DNA from 4 places in the Nonomuraea sp. NPDC049419 genome. Region 1 is predicted to be linked to each of the others. Evidence: predicted binding sites of a transcription regulator. Region 1 holds the regulator's gene; each other region holds the start of a gene.

Region 1 (4,619 bases):
GTCAGCTCGGGCCCTTCGAGGTGCGCGCTCAGGAAGACCGGAGCCGTCACCGGCCGTTGAACGCGTCACGCAGGCGGGAGAAAAAACCCTGCTGGCCCGGTGCGAACTTGCCAGGCGGGCGCTCCTCACCTCGCTGCCTGGCCAGCTCGCGCAGCAGCTCTTCCTGAGCCGCGTCGAGACGGCTCGGCGTCTCGACGTTGACGTGGATGAGCAGGTCGCCCCTGCCGGACTCGTTGAGCCGCTGGACGCCTCTGCCGTACATGGTGATGACCTGGCCCGACTGCGTGCCTGGCCGGACGTCGATCTCCTCGGCGCCGTCGAGGGTCTCGACGGACAGCACGGTGCCGAGCGCGGCGGCCGTCATCGGGATCTGGACGGTGCAGTGGAGGTCGTCGCCGCGCCGTTCGAAGATCTCGTGGGGCCGCTCGACGATCTCGAGGAACAGGTCGCCGGGCGGGCCGCCGCCCGGACCGACCTCGCCCTCGCCGGCGAGCTGGATGTGGGTGCCGTCCTCGACGCCCGCGGGGATGCGGACCTTGATCGTACGCCGGGTGCGCACCCGGCCGTCGCCGGAGCACTCCTGGCAGGGGTTGCGGATGATGGTGCCGAAGCCGCCGCACTGCGGGCAGGGCCGCGAGGTCATGACCTGGCCCAGGAAGGACCGCGTCACCTGGGAGATCTCGCCGCGCCCGCTGCACATGTCGCAGGTGTCGGGGTGGGTGCCCGGCGCGGTGCCGGCGCCGTGGCAGATGTCGCACAGCACGGCCGTGTCGACGGCCAGCTCGCGGGTCGTGCCGAACGCCGTCTCGCGCAGGTCGAGCTCGACCCTGATGGTGGCGTTGCGGCCCCTGCGGGCGCGCGAGCGGGGCCCCCTGGCACCGGTGGCGGTGCCGAAGAAGGCGTCCATGATGTCGCTGAACGGGAAGCCCGCTCCGAAGCCTCCCGCGCCGGCGCCCGCTCCCGCGCCGCCGCCGAAGGGGTCGCCACCCAGGTCGTACATCTGGCGCTTGTTCGGGTCGGACAGCACCTCGTAGGCCTGCGTGATCTCTTTGAACCGCTCCTGCGTGTCAGGATCGGGGTTCACGTCAGGGTGCAGCTCGCGGGCGAGCCGGCGATACGCCTTCTTGATCTCGTCCTGACTCGCGTCACGGCGCACCCCGAGGGTGGCGTAGTAGTCGCTGTTTGCCACTTATCGACCTCTTATGATGCAGCCAGGATCTGGCTGACGTAGCGTGCCACCGCGCGTACGGCGCCCATCGTCACGGGATAGTCCATCCTGGTCGGCCCCAGAACGCCGAGCCGGGCCAGTTGGTTGTCGCCAGAACCGTATCCGGTCGCGACGACGGATGTGCCCCTGAGGTAGGGGTTTTCCGAGCCGATGCGCACGGTGAGCGCGGACGGGGTGTCTGAGGATGTCTCGCCGAGCAGCCGCATGAGGACGACCTGCTCCTCAAGCGCCTCCAGCACGTCGCGCAGGCCGGTGGCGAAGTCGGCGCCGGCGAGGTTGGCCGCGCCGGCGAACACGATCTTCTCGTCGTGCCGCTCGACCAGCGTCTCGAGCAGCACGGAGAGGATCGTCGCCGCGGCGGGCCGGTCTTCGATCGGGAGCCTTTCCGGCAGGTCGGCCACCAGCTCGGGCACGTTGCTCAGGCCGCAGCCGTCGAGGCAGGCGTTGAGCACGGCGCGCAGGTTGGCGATGCGGTGGTCTTCGACCGCCTCGGGCAGCTCCACCACGCGCTGCTCGACGCGGCCGGTGTTGGTGATGAGCACGAGCATGACCCGCCGGTCGGTCAGCGGGACGAGCTCGACGTGCCGGACCGTCGATCGGTTGAGCGTGGGGTATTGCACGACCGCCACCTGCCTGGTCAGCTGCGCCAGCAGCCGGACCGTGCGGGTGACGACGTCGTCGAGGTCGACCGCGCCGGCGAGGAACGTCTCGATCGCCCGCCGCTCGGCCCCCGACAACGGCTTGACCTGCGAGAGCCGGTCGACGAACAGGCGATAGCCCTTGTCCGTCGGCACGCGGCCCGCGCTGGTGTGGGGCTGGGTGATGTAGCCTTCCTCCTCCAGCGCGGCCATGTCGTTCCTGACCGTCGCCGGGGAGACCTTCAGATTGTGACGCTCGGCCAGCGCCTTGGAGCCCACCGGTTCGTTGGTGGACACGTAGTCTTCGACAATGGCCCGGAGCACCGCCAGCTTCCGATCGTCGAGCACGTGCTCACCTCCTGCCTCTGTCCCTTACAGGAACGTGGTGTCTAGCACTCTGTGTTCCCGAGTGCCAAGTGTACGGCTCTCGCCCACAAGGTGCGATAACACCGCGTCCCAACTGCTGTCTGGCTTCCTGTGAGCGACAGGCCCCACACTTGCCCTCATGACCGACGATTCCCGGCCCCCGACGTACGGCCCGCCGCCAGGCTACGGTCCGCCCCAGTACGGACCGCCCCCACAAGGACAGCCGCCGCAGGGACCACCCCAGTACGGGCAACAGCCTCCGTGCGGACAGGGGCCACCGCAGTACGGTGACCCCGCTCAGTTCGGCCCGCCATCTCAGTACGGACAATACGGCCAACAGGCCCAATTTCCACCACGAATAGACTCCAAAGCCATAAAGCCCAGCCGGTGGTGGCTGGTGGCCGTCTGGGGCGTGTTCGTGGCCTGTCTGGCGGGCGGCGGCGTGCTGTTCGCCACCGGTCTGGGCGGCGCGACCGACCTGGTGCCCAAGCAGACGTTCGCGTCCGGCGAAAGCGTCACGGTGACGGTCGACCCGGCCGAGAAGCCAGGCGTCTACCTCGCCAGCGACACCGCCGTCACCTACGACTGCTCGATCAGCGGCGAGGCCAAGCTGGCCAAGACCCCCGACCGGCGAACGGTGTCGGCCGGCGACGCCGTGTGGGAGCAGTTCCTGGTGATCAACGCGCCGGCCAAGGGCGACTACCAGCTCACCTGCGTCAACCAGGAAGAGGCCACCGTGCGCTACGGCGTCGGCCGCGACTCCTACTCCGTCGTCAACGGCGTCGCCGACGGCCTCATCGCCCTCGTGGTCCTGCCGGGCGCCGGGCTGCTCGCCGCCATCGCCGGCACGATCGTCGTCCTCATCCGCCGCAGCGGCGCGCGGAAGCGCCTTGCAGTGAGCGGGTGATTTGCTACGGTCCCCGTGTGTACGAGGGCGATGTACTGGCGGGAAATTGGCGGCGGCCGGGCAAGGGCAAGATCCCCAAGGTGCCCGCGGAACCTGACCTCGTCGTGGAGGACGCCGACAGCGGCTTCTGCGGCGCCGTGGTGGCCTGTGACAAGGAAGCCGTCACGCTGGAGGACCGGTTCGGCAAGCGCCGGCTCTTCCCGCTCGCGCCCGCGGCGTTCCTGCTGGACGGCCGTCCCGTGACCCTCGTACGCCCCACCGCCACCACCCCCACCGGCCCTCGGCGCAGCGCGTCGGGCTCGATCGCCGTCGAAGGGCTGCGGGCCAGGGTCGCCAGGCAGAGCCGCATCTACGTCGAAGGCGTCCACGACGCCGCCCTCGTCGAGAAGATCTGGGGCCACGACCTGCGGGCCGAAGGCGTCGTCGTCGAATACCTCGAAGGCGTCGACCACCTGCCCGCCATCGTCGATGAGTTCGGCCCCGAGCCGGGGCGGCGCCTCGGCGTGCTCGTCGACCACCTGGTGCCCGGCTCCAAGGAGAGCCGGATCGCCGCCGAGATCACCTCGCCCGACGTGCTCGTGGTCGGGCATCCGTTCGTCGACATCTGGCAGGCGGTCAAGCCGTCCGTGCTGCGCATCCCGGCCTGGCCCGACGTGCCGCGCGGGGTGCCGTGGAAGGAGGGCGTCATCGCCGCGCTGGGCTGGCGCATGGAGCCCGCCGAGGCGTGGCGGCGCATACTCGGCGCCGTCTCGACGTACACGGACCTGGAGCCGGCGCTGCTCGGCCGGGTCGAGGAACTGATCGACTTCGTTACGGAGGCCCCATGAGCCAGGACCCGACCCCGCCACCCGCCGACGACGACGCCACCCGCAGGTTCGCCCCGGCGGACGACGACGCCACCCGCAAGGTCACCCCGTCCGACCTGCCGCCGCCCGCGCCCGGCTCGGGCCCCCAACCCGGCCCGCCCCCGCCGTACGGACAACAACCCGGCTCCCCCCAGCAACCCGGCTCCACGCCCGGCTACCCACCGCAGCCCGGCTCCACCCCGGGTTACTCGCAGCAGCCCGGCTCCACCCCGGGTTACTCGCAGCAGCCCGGCTCGTCCGGCTACGGGCAGCAACCCGGGTCGGCGCCCGGTTATGGGCAGCAGCTCCCCTATGGGCAGCAGCCCGGGTCGGCGCCCATCTACCACCCGCAGCCGCCCAGCGGCTACGGCCTGCAGGGCCCCTACGGCGGTCCCGGCGGCTACGGGCCGCCCGGTGGTTACGGCCGGCCCGGCTATCCGCCGCCCCCGCCCGGCTACGGCTACCCGCAGGCCCCCGGCGAGCCCTACGTGCCCGGCCGCTTCGGCCCCCGCCCCGGCACCGACGACAACTCCATGGCGATGCTGGCCCACCTCCTCGGCCTGCTGGTCTCGTGGATCGGCCCGCTCATCATCTACGTGGTGCGCAAGGACCAGTCGCCCTACGTCAGGGACCAG
Region 2 (4,619 bases), on a different contig from region 1:
CGCCCCCGGGCACCGCCGAACGCGCGCGCCTCCCCACGACGACCCCGGGCACCGCCGAACATGGGTACCCCTCCCCTGCCCCACCACCTGGGCACCGCGAAACCGTACAGACCCAGGAAAGCCGTACGGCCCGCACCCTGAGGGGGTGCGGGCCGTACGGTCAGCGGAAGGAAGGGTCGGTCAGTGGCCGTGGCCGTGACCGTGACCCGCGCCGGCGGCCGGCGCCTCCTCCTCGGGCTTGTCCACCACGAGCGCCTCGGTCGTGAGCAGCATGCCCGCGATCGAAGCGGCGTTCTGGACGGCCGAGCGGGTGACCTTGACCGGGTCGATGACGCCCTGGCCGATGAGGTCGCCGTATTCGCCGGTCGCGGCGTTGAGGCCGTGGCCGGCCTCCAACTCGGCGACCTTGTGCGTCACGACGTAGCCCTCGAGGCCGGCGTTCTCGGCGATCCAGCGGGCCGGCTCGACCAGCGAGCGGCGCACGATGCCGACACCGGTCGCCTCGTCGCCCGACAGACCGAGGTCGTCGAGGTCCTTCGAGACGTGGATCAGCGCGGAGCCACCGCCGGAGACGATGCCCTCCTCGATCGCGGCGCGCGTCGCGGAGATCGCGTCCTCGAGACGGTGCTTCTTCTCCTTCAGCTCGACCTCGGTGGCGGCGCCGACGCGCAGCACGCACACACCGCCGGCCAGCTTGGCCAGCCGCTCCTGCAGCTTCTCGCGGTCCCAGTCGGAGTCGGACTGCTCGATGGCAATCTTGATCTCCTTGACGCGGTCCTCGATGGCCTGCGCGTCACCGGCGCCGTCGACGATGGTCGTGGCGTCCTTGGTGACGACGACGCGGCGGGCGGTGCCGAGCACCTCGAGGCCGACGTGCTCCAGCTTGAGGCCGACCTCCTCGCTGACGACCTGGCCGCCGGTGAGGATGGCCATGTCCTGCAGCATCGCCTTGCGGCGGTCGCCGAAGCCGGGGGCCTTGACGGCCACCGAGGTGAAGGTGCCGCGGATCTTGTTGGTGACCAGGACGGCCAGGGCCTCGCCCTCGACGTCCTCGGCGACCACGAGCAGCGGCTTCTTCGTCTGGGCGATCTTCTCCAGCAGCGGCAGGAAGTCCGCGATGGAGGAGATCTTGCCCTGGGTGAGCAGGATGTAGGCGTCCTCGAGGACGGACTCCATGCGCTCGGGGTCGGTGACCATGTAGGCCGACAGGTAGCCCTTGTCGAACTGCATGCCCTCGGTGAACTCGAGCTCCATGCCCATGGCGTTGGACTCTTCGACGGTGAGCACACCGTCCTTGCCCACCTTGTCGAACGCCTCGGCGATCAGGTCACCGATCTGCGCGTCCTGCGCGGAGATCGTGGCGACGTTGGCGATCTCCTTCTTGTCGGCCACCTCGCGGGCGGTCGACAGCAGGCGGTCGCTGACCTCCTTGGCGGCCTTGTCGATGCCGCGCTTGAGCGACAGCGGCGAGGCGCCGGCGGCGACGTTGCGCAGGCCCTCGCGGACCATGGCCTGGGCCAGGACGGTCGCGGTGGTGGTGCCGTCGCCCGCGATGTCGTTGGTCTTGGTCGCCACTTCCTTGGCGAGCTGGGCGCCGAGGTTCTCGTAGCGCTCCTCCAGCTCGATCTCACGAGCGATGGTCACACCGTCGTTCGTGATCGTCGGCGCACCGAACTTCTTGTCGATGACGACGTTACGGCCACGCGGGCCGAGGGTTACCTTCACGGCGTCCGCGAGGGCGTTCACGCCGCGCTCGAGCGCGCGGCGGGCGTCCTCGTCGAACTCCAGGATCTTCGCCATTGTCTGAAAGTCCTCTCCTAGCGTCGAAAGCCCCGGCCGCCCTCAAGAGCGCCCGGGGCTCGACACATCCGGCCTACTTCTCGATGATCGCGAGAACGTCGCGGGCGGAGAGCACGAGGTACTCCTCGCCGCCGTACTTGACCTCGGTGCCGCCGTACTTGCTGTAGAGGACGATGTCGCCCTCGGAGACGTCGAGCGGAATCCGCTTCTCGCCGTCCTCGTCCCAGTTGCCCGGGCCCACCGCGAGGACCTTGCCCTCCTGCGGCTTCTCCTTGGCGGTGTCCGGGATGACCAGGCCGGAAGCGGTGGTCTGCTCGGCCTCAAGCGGCTGAACCACGATGCGGTCGCCGAGCGGCTTAACGGGAACCTTGGTGGCGGTCGTCACGATCGGACCTCCCCTTCAGATTTGAATGATCTAGAAGAGGCGACCAGCTGGGCCTGCCGTCGCGGGTGTCAGACCTGCCTCGTCGCACGTTGGCACTCTCAAGGGGAGAGTGCCAACAGGAAACATATGCAAGAGGGGCTTGACAGTCAACACGAACGCGTCTGCTGAGAGCGATCAGAGCTCGAAACAGGCCGTTGACCTGGTCAGTCTCCCACGTGCACGAATGTTCGCCCCACCGGCCACGCCGCTCCCGCCCGCTCGGACCACGACGCCGACCCGCCCCGGCCCTACCCACCTGCGCACCTCCTACCCGCACCACCCCGTGCGGATCTCCCCGCCTTGGGACTCCCCGGAGGCGCGTCTCCCCGTCCCGAGGACGGCGGGCGTGGCGCTAACGTCGGGTGACGTGGACCTCGACGCCTTCACCGAGCTGCTGACCCCGCGCGGCCTGCGGGCGCTCGCCGAGGCGGGTGAGCTGGCGGGCGCCGATCCCGTGGCCGCCGCCACGACCCTGCGCAAGACGTACGACGCGGCGCTCACCTCCGCCGCGCTCACCCAGGCGGGGCTGCGGCAGCGGGCCAGGGCCAAGTTCGGCGCGGACGCCGACCGGATGTTCTTCACACCGCACGGGCTCGAACAGGCCACCCGCGCCGAGGTCGCCGCCCACCGCGCAGCCCTGCTGCCCTCCCTGCTGCCCACCCAGACGCCCACCCAGACGCCCACCCAGGCGCCCGCCCTGCCGCCTGCCCTGCCGCCCTCCGGCGCCCGCGTCGTGGACGCCTGCTGCGGCATCGGGGGCGACCTGCTCGCGCTGGCCCGCGCAGGCTGCGCGGTGACGGCGTTCGACACCGACCCGCTGACGGTGGCCGTGGCGCGGGCGAACGCGGAGGCGTTCGGGCTGGGCGAGCGGGTGACGGTCCACGTGGGCGACGCGGCCGAGGTGCGGCCCGAGGAGTACGACGCGCTGTTCGCCGACCCGGCGCGGCGCACGGGCAGGGGCAGGACGTTCGACCCGATGGCGTACTCGCCGCCCTGGCCGGTGGTGCTCGACCTGATCTCACGCGCCCGGCTCGCGTGCCTCAAGGTGGCGCCGGGCATCCCGTACGAGTTCATCCCCGAGGGCGCGCTGGCCGAGTGGGTGTCGTACAAGGGGGAGGTCAAGGAGGCCACGCTGTGGACGGGCGCCGGCGTGACCGCGGGCAGGCGCGCGGCCCTGCTGCCCGGCGGGCACACGCTGACCGCTGCCGGCGTCACGGCCGAGGTGGGCCCGCCAGGGCGCTACCTCTACGAGCCCGACGGCGCCGCCATCCGCGCGCACCTGGTCGGCGAGGTGGCCGGGCTGGTCGGCGGGCGGCTGATGGACCCGATGATCGCGTACGTGACGTCCGACGCCCCGGCGGACACCCCATGGGCCGCCAGATACGAAATAGAAGACATCATCCCCTTTTCTCTGAAGAAACTCCGCACCGCCCTCCGCGCCCGACAAATCGGCAATGTCACCATCAAGAAGCGCGGGTCCGCCGTCGACATCGAGCGCCTCCGTGCCGATTTGCGGCTCAGCGGGGAGAACACCATGGTCATCGCCCTGACCAGGATTCTCGACAAACCCTCGGTAATCCTCTGCAAGCCCTCCTCACCTGCCTGAATCGCCAAATTCGGCCATCGAATCGCTTTCCTCGATCTTTCACTTCAGCCCTGACGGACCTTGATCGAAAGGCTAAGGTGGGCGGGCGGGAGTTCTCCCCCTATTGCGGTTAACCGCGTTCTCGCTCTTCAGATATTGAACCGGACCTACCCGACCACTGCGCGGCAGTCCGTCGGCGAGCGAAGGAGCTTTCGGTGGACCATTCCAACCACACCACCCTTCTCCAATCGGGCGCGTACAACGCCGACGTCGTCCCCAAGAGGATGCGGGACCTGCTCGCCCGTGCCGCCCAGGACCACGTCTACGAGCAGCGCACCCAGGGCGCGGTGCTCGACGAGATCCGCCAGCGCCTGGAGGGCATGGAGTGGCTGCTGCGGGAGGTCCGCGAGCGCGAGCTGGGCGGGCTGAGCGGGTCCATCGAGGCGGTGAGCGGGCGGCTCGACGAGATCTCCGCCAAGCCGCCGATGTGGGCGGAGGGCCTCGCGCAGCACGTCGAGGCCGTACGCGACCACGTGGACGCCGTGGGCGACAGGGTGAGCGGGGTGGACGCCAGGGTCTCCCCCATCACCGACCTGCCGAGCGTGTGGGCCGACCTCGGCACCGTGGGCGAGAGCGTCGACGAGGCGCTCAGCCGGCTGCAGTCGGTGCTCGACACCACCGACGGCATCACCAAGGGCATGGCCGACTTCGCCGCCACCCTGGCGGGGCTCAACGCCAGCATGGAGGCCGCGGCCGGGCGCTTCACCCGGCTCGACCGGTCGATGGCGGAGCTGACGTCCCGCACCGACC
Region 3 (4,619 bases), on a different contig from region 1:
GCCAAGTCCGACCTGACGGCCGAGGAGCAGGAGCTGCTCGCCTGGCGCAAGCCGTACCGGAGCTGGAAGTCCGCGAAGTGGTCGGCGGCCGACGCGGCGCTCCTCGACGAGCTGCGCGACCTCATGGAACGCACGCCCTCACTGGGTCACCTGGTCGTGGACGAGGCGCAGGACCTGTCGGAGATGCAGCTCAGGGCGCTCGGACGGCGCTGCCGCAACGGCTCGGCCACCGTGCTCGGCGACCTCGCGCAGGGCACCACCCCGTGGTCCACCACCTCGTGGCAGGCCGTGCTCGAACACCTCGGCCAGCGCGAGGGCGAGGTGACGGAGCTGACGCTCGGCTTCCGCGTGCCGCGCGAGGTGCTCGACTACGCGGCCCGGCTGCTGCCCTCCATCGCCCCCGGCCTGGCCGCGCCGCGCTCGCTGCGTCCCGGCGCGGGCTCGCTCACCGTGCTTCCCGGCGGCTCGGTCATCGAGGCGGCGCGGCAGGCGCTGGCCAAAGAGGGCTCCATCGGCGTCATCGTTCCCGACGCCCTGGTCGAGACCGTCTCGCAGGCGCTGGCCGAGCTGCCGCACACCGTGCTCGACCCCGACTCCCCCGACGAGCAGCGCCTGCTCGTCGTGCCCGCCACGCTCGCCAAGGGCCTCGAGTACGACCACGTCATCGTGGTCGAGCCGGCCGACATCGTGGCCGCCGAGCCAAGGGGCCTGGCCCGGCTCTACGTCGTGCTGACCCGTGCGGTCACCTCGCTGACCGTGCTGCACGACAAGCCGCTGCCCGCCGAGCTGGCGGCGTGAGCCGCGCGGGCACGGCGCTTCTAGGATGGCTGGGCAAGCACCTAGCTCTCACCCAAGGAGGATGCCGTGCCCGCACCGCTTCCCCATGAATTCCTGCCATCGGTCCCCGCGCTCGCGGTCGAGAGCGACGACATCCAGGACGGCGAGCGCCTGCCCGACCTCCACGTCTTCAACGACTGGGGCATGACGGGCGGCAACCAGTCGCCGCACCTGCGCTGGTCCGGCGCCCCCGAGGGCACCAGGAGCTACGCCGTCACGTGCTTCGACCCCGACGCGCCGACCGGCAGCGGCTTCTGGCACTGGGTGCTGTTCGACCTGCCGGCGTCGGTGACCGAGCTGCCCACCGGCGCGGGCTCGGCGCCCGACTTCAAGGGCCTGCCCGAGGGCGCCGTGCACGCCCGCACCGACTACGGCACCAAGGCCTTCGGCGGCGCCGCCCCGCCTCCCGGTGACCCGCACCGCTATGTCTTCACCGTGCACGCGCTCGGCGTGGACAAGCTGGGGGTCGACAGCGACACCAGCCCGGCCGTGGTCGGCTTCAACATCAACGCCAACCTGCTGGCCCGCGGCTTCATCGTGGCCCACTTCGGCGTCTGAGAAGCGTCAGAGCGCCCCGCCGGGAGCCCGGCGGGGCGCTCGTCATGTCGGGGTCAGCGCACGAGGGGCGCCTGGGGGCAGCCGACGAGCCCCGGCAGCAGCGAGTCGACGACCGGAATGCCGGTGGTGGTGGCGCCCGGCAGGCAGAACGGGTTGTTCAGCTGGCGCAGCAGGCTGAACGTGCTCGTCAGCTCGTCGTCGGCATGCGCGGGAGCCGCCGCGGCGGTGACGGCGGCCAGGGCGATGGCCGCGATACCGAAAATGCGCTTGCTGCGGGAGAACATCCGCCACTCCTTCGTTGAGGTGAGTTATGGCTGACCACCTTTCCTCACCATGAGTAGCGGATCAATGGTGAAACGTAATGGCAGCTCCACAAGAAAAAGAGCGGCCCGGAAAATTCCGGACCGCTCTTCGCCTGTGCGACGGATAAAGACCTAGAAGTCCATGTCGCCGCCGCCGGGCATGCCGCCGCCGGGAGCGGCCGCAGCCTTCTCGGGCTTCTCGGCGATGACGGCCTCGGTCGTCAGGAACAGCGCCGCAATGGAGGCGGCGTTCTGCAGCGCGGAGCGCGTCACCTTGGCCGGGTCGATGATGCCCGACTCGAACATGTTGACGTACTCGCCCGACGCGGCGTTGAGGCCCTCACCCGGGGTGAGGTTGCGCACGCGCTCGACCACGACGCCGCCCTCGAGGCCGGCGTTGACCGCGATCTGCTTGAGCGGCTCCTCCAGCGCCTTCTTGACGATGGCGGCACCGGTGGCCTCGTCGCCGTTGAGCTCGAGCTTGTCGAACGCCTTGGCGCCGGCCTGCAGCAGCGCCACGCCACCGCCGGGGACGATGCCCTCCTCGACGGCCGCCTTCGCGTTGCGGACGGCGTCCTCGATGCGGTGCTTGCGCTCCTTGAGCTCGACCTCGGTGGCGGCACCGGCCTTGATGACGGCGACGCCGCCGGCCAGCTTGGCCAGACGCTCCTGGAGCTTCTCGCGGTCGTAGTCGGAGTCGGTGCGCTCGATCTCGGCGCGGATCTCGTTGACCCGGCCGGAGATCTGCTCGGCGTCACCGGCGCCGTCGACGATCGTCGTCTCGTCCTTGGTCACGACCACCTTGCGGGCGCGGCCCAGCAGGTCGAGGGTGGCGGTCTCGAGCTTGAGGCCGACCTCCTCGGCGATGACCTGACCGCCGGTCAGGATCGCGATGTCGTTGAGCATGGCCTTGCGGCGGTCACCGAAGCCCGGGGCCTTGACGGCGACGGAGCGGAACAGGCCGCGGATCTTGTTGACGACCAGGGTCGCCAGGGCCTCGCCCTCGACGTCCTCGGCGATGATCAGCAGCGGCTTGCCCGACTGGACGACCTTGTCGAGCAGCGGCAGCAGGTCCTTGTTGGCGGAGACCTTGCTGTTGACGATCAGGATGTAGGGGTCTTCGAGCACGGCCTCCATGCGGTCGGAGTCGGTCACGAAGTACATCGACGTCATGCCCTTGTCGAAGCGCATGCCCTCGGTGAGCTCGAGCTCGAGGCCGAAGGTGTTGCTCTCCTCGACGGTGATGACGCCTTCCTTGCCGACCTTGTCCATCGCCTCGGCGATGAGCGAGCCGATCTCGGGGTCGGCGGCGGAGATGGAGGCGGTGGAGGCGATCTGCTCCTTGGTCTCCACGTCCTTGGCCAGCTTGGAGAGCTCCTCGCTGACGCGCTCGACGGCGGACTCGATGCCCTTCTTCAGGGCCATCGGGTTGGCGCCGGCGGCGACGTTGCGCAGACCCTCGCGCACCAGCGCCTGGGCGAGCACGGTGGCCGTGGTGGTGCCGTCACCAGCCACGTCGTCGGTCTTCTTCGCGACCTCCTTGACCAGCTCGGCGCCGATCTTCTCCCAGGGGTCCTCGAGCTCGATCTCCTTGGCGATGGACACACCGTCGTTGGTGATCGTGGGAGCGCCCCACTTCTTCTCCAGCACGACGTTGCGGCCCTTGGGACCCAAGGTCACCTTGACGGCGTCGGCGAGCTGGTTCATACCGCGCTCGAGACCGCGCCGGGCGTCCTCGTCAAACGCGATCATCTTGGCTGCCATAAGGCTAGACCTCCCAGATGCAGGGTGGCTTGTCGTGGACCGAGCCGACGCCCGCGACGGCATGGGTCAGCATCTCCTTCGGCAGACCCCATCGTCCCGATCCGGTGTTGGCACTCTGCTGCACAGAGTGCCAACGAACTGTTTAGCACTCTACCCTGTCGAGTGCAAGCGAACGCCCACCTGCCCCACGTTTCCGCCCAGGTCAGTCAGTACGCCGGTACGGCGAGCCGCCCTGAGCGGCCCACCGTACGCGAGTCGACGAAAGAGAGATGACGGCTCGCACGGACTGCGCTGCCGTGCGAACCCGCCCGGTGCATACCAGGATGTCGATCAGACCGTTCGGACGGACTCCGCCTGCGGTCCCTTCTGGCCCTGCGTGATCTCGAACTCGACGCGCTGTCCCTGCTCGAGAGATCGGTACCCGTCCATCAGGATCGCTGAGTAATGGACGAATACATCCTTACCACCGTCTACCGCGATGAAGCCGTAGCCCTTGTCCGCGTTGAACCACTTGACGGTGCCCTGCGCCACTTCCGACTCCTCTTACTGGTCTCCCAGATCTCGCCCATTCCTCCGCGAGACCTGTAATCGCCCGACTTAACAGAAAATCAGCCGGACGATCGCCCTCGACCATACCTGTGGGGAGGGGTTTGGCAACAGAGTCAATCTGGGAACTGCCTATTTCTTCTTCCCGAACGTGGTTCAACATTGAATTAGGCCCGGAAAAGGAGAAGGCGCCCACAAGGGGCGCCTTCTGGATGTGAGCCGCGACACTCAGCCGCCGGCGACCGCCGGGATGATGGAGATCTGAGTGCCGTCAGGGGCGGGAGTGTCGAGACCCTCGGCGAAACGGACGTCCTCTTCCCCCACGTAAACGTTGACGAAACGACGAATCTTGCCCGATTCATCCAGAATTCTCGCGCCGATGCCCGGGTAGTCGGCGTCAAGCTTGATGAGCACGTCACGAAGCGTCGCGCCCTCGCCACTGACCTCCGCGTTGCCCCCGGTGTAGGTGCGCAGAATGGTGGGAATCCGCACAGAAACGCTCATGGTTTAAGTCGCCTTTCCTGGTTGTCAGACAGTCGCGCGGAACGCGTCGAGGGAGGGCCGGATCACGGCCGTGGGTGCGGCGTCGTCGCTGATCGCGTCGAGCGTCTT
Region 4 (4,619 bases), on a different contig from region 1:
CTGCATGCGGCAGGACGACGAGACGGCGAAGCTGCGGCTGTTGCTGGTCGAGCCGTCCGCGCGCGGCCTCGGCATCGGGCGGCGGCTGGTCGAGGAATGCGTACGGCACGCCCGCGACGAGGGCTACCGGCGCGTCACGCTGTGGACCCGCGACTGCCTGACCAGCGCGCGGCGCATCTACGGGGCGGCCGGGTTCGAGCTGGAGTCGGCGGAGAAGGGCTCGGAGAACGGGGTCGAGCTGGTCGAGGAGATGTGGACCCTCGACCTCGCCTGAGCGTGGTCGAGGAGAAGTGGTCCCTCGACCTCGCCTGAGCGTGGTCGAGGAGATGTGGACCCTCGGCCTCGCCTGAGCGCTCAGGGACGGAAGGGGCCCGTCACCTCGAAGGTGTGGCCCTCGGTGCGGCCGCGCCTGGCCGAGAAGTAGAGGCGCTCACCGCTGGGCGAGAACGCGAGCCCGGTCAGCTCGGCCCCGTGGTGGCCCTCCAGACGCAGGAACGGGGTGACCGCCCGGTCGGGCGCGATCACGTCGATCTCGGCGCGCTCTCTGGCGACGTAGAGGTCACCGGACGGCGCGGCGGTGATGGCCCGCACTCCCTCGCACAGCCGGTCGAGCGTGGCGGTCTGCGCGTCGTACGCCCACAGCCCGGTGTCGCCCTTGGTCGTGAAGTAGCACACCCCGCCGGCGTAGTGGCAGCCGTCGCCGCCGTCGAAGTGGCGGGCGTCCTCGACCTGGTGGCGGGCCTCCTTGAGCAGCGCGGCCGGCGACGGCACCGCCTGCCAGCGGCCCGACGAGCACAGCACCTCGAGCGTGCCCTCCGTCAGGTCGCCCCAGTCGCCCGGCCTGAACCGGTAGAAGCAGCCGTCGGGCTCGTCCTCGGTCATGTAGATGACCCGCCGCTCCGGGTCGCAGGCGGCGGCCTCGTGCTTGAAGCGGCCCATCGCCAGCCGGGGACGCGCGGCGCGGGCGCCGTAGGGGTCGCATTCGAAGACGCGCCCGCGGTGGCCGAGCTCGCACGACAGCCACGTGTGCCACGGCGTGGCGCCGCCCGCGCAGTTGAGGTCGGTGCCCGACAGGATGCGGTAGGCGTCGCCGATGCTGCCGTCGGCCCTGAAGCGCAGCGCCGACGCCCCGCCGAGCAGGGGCAGCTCGGAGTTGGAGACGTAGATCCAGCCGGCGCCGTCGGGGAAACAGGCGCCGCCGTCGGGGGCCGCGTGCCAGGTCAGGCCGGCGACCTTGTGACCGCTGCGGGCCACCACCCGGCCGGTGAACCCAGGGGGCAGCGCCAGGCCGTCGGGGCCCGGAAGTCCGAGCGGACCGTACGGGCTGATGCCGCCCGGCAAGAGCGGGCCCGTGCGGAGAAGAGTCTTGTGCGACATCGTGGGGCCTCCCTCTAGGTGCCACGCTAGTCGACCGCACCGACATGAATGGCAGGGACTCGCGAAACCAAACTCTCCGCAAACCTCGCCAGCGCCCCGACGTGGACGGCTCCGGGCACACGAAAGCCCGGGCCGTACGCCCGGGCTCTCCTTCGTCGCACGCGCCTTCGGATCAGCGCTGCGCCTGGAACATCCAGTGCTGCTTGTCGACGTCCTGCGCCACGGCGATGAGCAGGTCCTGGCTGACCGGGTCGGCCTCCTCGGTGGCCGCGATGCGCTCGTACATGCGCTTGCTGACGCCGCCCAGGATGTCGGTCATGGTCGCCACGACCTTGCCGTCCTCCAGCCAGCCGCCGTCCGGCTGCTGGAGCTTGGTCTCGCGGGAGACGGTCGCGGCGCGGCCGTCCGGGTTGGCTCCCAGGGCCACCACGCGCTCGGCGATGGTGTCCATATGGGTCCTGGCGAGGTCGGTGACCTCGTCGAGCTGCAGATGGATGGGGCGGAAGTGGGAGCCGATGAGGTTCCAGTGGGACTGCTTGGCGACCAGGGACAGATCGATGAGATCGACCAGTGCGCCCTGGAGGGCCTCGACGACGGTGTTCTTGGCGTCGCCCGTGAGTGGTCCGGTGATTGTAGCCATGCGTACTTTCCTCCCCGGAGGTCGGCTTTTACACATTTAGAACGGTTTTCGGCCTGCGGTTCTTCCGCCACACGAGCACGTTGACACTGTAACTATGACAGTGTCATTGTGGGAGGCATGAGCGAGACCTGGACGATCGGCGAGCTGGCCGAGCACGCGGCCCGCGCGCTGCGCGACGGCGCGGCGGCCGCCGGGCACGCAGCCAACGGACGGGTCCGTGACGTTCCCGGGGAGCGGCTGATCAGGTGGTATACGACGATCGGGCTGCTCGACCCGCCGCTCACCCGGCGCGGCAGGATCGCCCGCTACGGCCGCCGCCACCTCCTGCAGCTCGTGGCGGTCAAGCGCATGCAGGCCGCCGGCCACTCGATCGCCGAGATCCAGACCGCCCTGACCGGCGCCACCGACCACACCCTGGAGCAGGCGTCCGGCCTCAACGGGTCGCTCCCCCGCCCCGACCCCGCCCCGGCCGTCGCAGGAGACGGGGAGCGGGCGCGCTTCTGGGCTGAGCGGCCGGGTAGCCCACCGGAGGGGTCCGCCGCCGGCGCTGATGGGCCGGGACCGGCGGCCGGAGTCGTCACGGGGATCAGGCTGGGCGATGGGGTGCGGTTGGTGCTCGACGGGAGGCGGGCGCTGTCGGATGAGGACGTTCAGGCGGTGCTGGCGGCGGCCGGGCCGCTGCTCGCGGTGCTCGAAGAGAGGAAGCTGACATGAAGATCACTTCGCTGGAGCCCGCGCGGTGCCTGCCGGTGCCGGACGCCGGGTTCGGCGCGCTGCTGACCGAGCGCGGCAACCTGCCGCTGGAGAGCGTCGACGTGACCGCCGCCATCTCGGGCCTGATCGCCGGGGTCGAGGTCACCCAGGGGTTCACGAACCCGTACGACGTGACGCTTGAGGCCACCTACGTCTTCCCGCTGCCCGACAGGGCGGCGGTGACCGGCTTCCGCATGGAGGCCGACGACCGGGTCGTCGAGGGCGTGCTCAAGGAGCGCGGCCAGGCCAGGGCCGACTACGACCGGGCGCTGCGCGAGGGCAGGCGGGCGGCGATCGCCGAGGAGGACCGGCCCGACGTGTTCACGATCAGGGTGGGCAACATCCTGCCCGGCGAGCGCGTCTCGGTGCGCCTGAGCATGAGCCAGCCGCTGCCGTACGAGGACGGCGCCGCCACGTTCAGGTTCCCGCTGGTCGTGGCACCGCGCTACATCCCCGGCCGCCCGATCGACGGCCCGCCGGCCGGCGACGGCGTGGCGCCCGACACCGACGCCGTGCCCGACGCCTCCAGGATCAGCCCGCCGGTGCTGCTGCCCGGCTTCCCCAACCCCGTACGCCTGTCGCTGACGGCCACCGTGGACGCGGCCGGGCTGGAACTGCGCGAGCTAGCCTCCAGCCTGCACGTCGTCGAGGAGGAGGGCGGCACGGTACGCCTGCGCCCCGGCGAGCGGCTGGACCGCGACTTGGTGCTGCGGCTGACGTTCGCGGCTTCCACGGCTCTGCAGGTGGACGGGCAGGGCACGTTCGCGCTGACCGTGCTGCCACCGCCGCTGGAGGGCACCCGCACGCCCCGCGACCTGGTGCTGCTGCTCGACCGCTCGGGCAGCATGGGCGGCTGGAAGATGGTCTGCGCCCGCCGGGCCGCCGCGCGCATCGTCGACACGCTGACCGCGCACGACAGATTCGCGGTGCTGACGTTCGACTCGGTGGTCGAGGAGGCGTTCGAGGGGCTGGCGGAAGCGTCCGACCGCAACCGTTACCGCGCGGTCGAGCACCTCTCGAGGGTGGACGCCCGGGGCGGCACCGAGCTGCTGGAGCCGCTGCGGCGGGCCGTCGCGCTGCTCGACGGCCGTACGGAGGGCCGTGAGCGGGTCGTCGTGCTCGTCACCGACGGGCAGGTCGGCAACGAGGACCAGATCCTGGAGCAGGCGGGCGGCGCGCTGTCGGCCATGCGGGTGCACGCGGTGGGCATCGACAGGGCGGTGAACGCCGGGTTCCTCGGCCGTCTCGCGGGGCTCGGCGCGGGCCGGTGCGAGCTGGTCGAGTCGGAGGACCGGCTGGACGCGGCCATGGAGCACATCCATCGCAGGATCGGCGCTCCTCTGGTCACCGACCTGGCGCTCAAGGGCCTGGAGATCGAGCCGGAGACCGTCACCCACCTGGGGTCGATCTTCCCGGGGGTGCCGCTGCGCGCGTACGGGCGCTGTCGCGAGGGCTCGTCGGTGACCGTGCGGGGGCTGACCGCGCAGGGGCCGTGGGAGGAGCGCGTGGACGGTGTCACGGTGGACAATCCGGCCATCAGAGCCGTGTGGGCCCGCGCTCACCTGCGCGAGCTGGAGGACCGGTACGCCATGGGCGAGCACGACCTGGAGGAGCGCATCGTGCGCACCTCGCTGGAGCACGGCGTGCTCTGCCGGTTCACCGCGTACGTGGCGGTGGACACCCGGCAGGTCGCCGGCGAGGGGCCACAGCACCGCGTCATCCAGCCGGTCGAGCCGCCGAGCGGGTGGGAGCCGCCGCAGTCGCCCGGGATGGGCGCCTTCGGGGCGAACGTCATGCTGGCCGCCGCACCGGCGAGCCCGGCCAGGATGCGGACGCCGCAGCCCGGGCT

The links. The regulator HrcA, encoded in region 1, represses chaperone genes, less so after heat shock. The targets are predictions, from matches to a motif close to TTGGCACTCTCNNNNNGAGAGTGCCAA.
Region 2: the regulator HrcA is predicted to act here: its motif matches at 2,275-2,301, upstream of groES (co-chaperone GroES).
Region 3: the regulator HrcA is predicted to act here: its motif matches at 3,569-3,595, upstream of groL (chaperonin GroEL).
Region 4: the regulator HrcA is predicted to act here: its motif matches at 2,098-2,124, upstream of AB0K12_RS21935 (DNA starvation/stationary phase protection protein).

The regions. Positions count from the first base shown of each region.
Region 1 is NZ_JBFAQB010000003.1:88,954-93,572, reverse strand. Features, by position in the region: gene AB0K12_RS10525 (16S rRNA (uracil(1498)-N(3))-methyltransferase) at 1-50, opposite strand, end outside; gene dnaJ (molecular chaperone DnaJ) at 47-1,189, opposite strand; gene hrcA (heat-inducible transcriptional repressor HrcA) at 1,201-2,214, opposite strand; gene AB0K12_RS10510 (hypothetical protein) at 2,630-3,139, shown strand; gene AB0K12_RS10505 (DUF3097 domain-containing protein) at 3,157-3,966, shown strand; gene AB0K12_RS10500 (DUF4870 domain-containing protein) at 3,963-4,619, shown strand, end outside.
Region 2 is NZ_JBFAQB010000001.1:236,067-240,685, reverse strand. Features, by position in the region: gene groL (chaperonin GroEL) at 181-1,800, opposite strand; gene groES (co-chaperone GroES) at 1,874-2,188, opposite strand; gene AB0K12_RS01300 (methyltransferase domain-containing protein) at 2,571-3,830, shown strand; gene AB0K12_RS01295 (hypothetical protein) at 4,025-4,619, shown strand, end outside.
Region 3 is NZ_JBFAQB010000032.1:43,134-47,752, forward strand. Features, by position in the region: gene AB0K12_RS46005 (AAA family ATPase) at 1-798, shown strand, start outside; gene AB0K12_RS46010 (YbhB/YbcL family Raf kinase inhibitor-like protein) at 865-1,395, shown strand; gene AB0K12_RS46015 (hypothetical protein) at 1,449-1,679, opposite strand; gene groL (chaperonin GroEL) at 1,830-3,461, opposite strand; gene AB0K12_RS46025 (cold-shock protein) at 3,792-3,992, opposite strand; gene AB0K12_RS46030 (MoaD/ThiS family protein) at 4,236-4,511, opposite strand; gene thrC (threonine synthase) at 4,536-4,619, opposite strand, start outside.
Region 4 is NZ_JBFAQB010000007.1:553-5,171, reverse strand. Features, by position in the region: gene AB0K12_RS21945 (helix-turn-helix domain-containing GNAT family N-acetyltransferase) at 1-274, shown strand, start outside; gene AB0K12_RS21940 (alkaline phosphatase PhoX) at 355-1,377, opposite strand; gene AB0K12_RS21935 (DNA starvation/stationary phase protection protein) at 1,550-2,017, opposite strand; gene AB0K12_RS21930 (helix-turn-helix domain-containing protein) at 2,135-2,731, shown strand; gene AB0K12_RS21925 (VIT domain-containing protein) at 2,728-4,619, shown strand, end outside.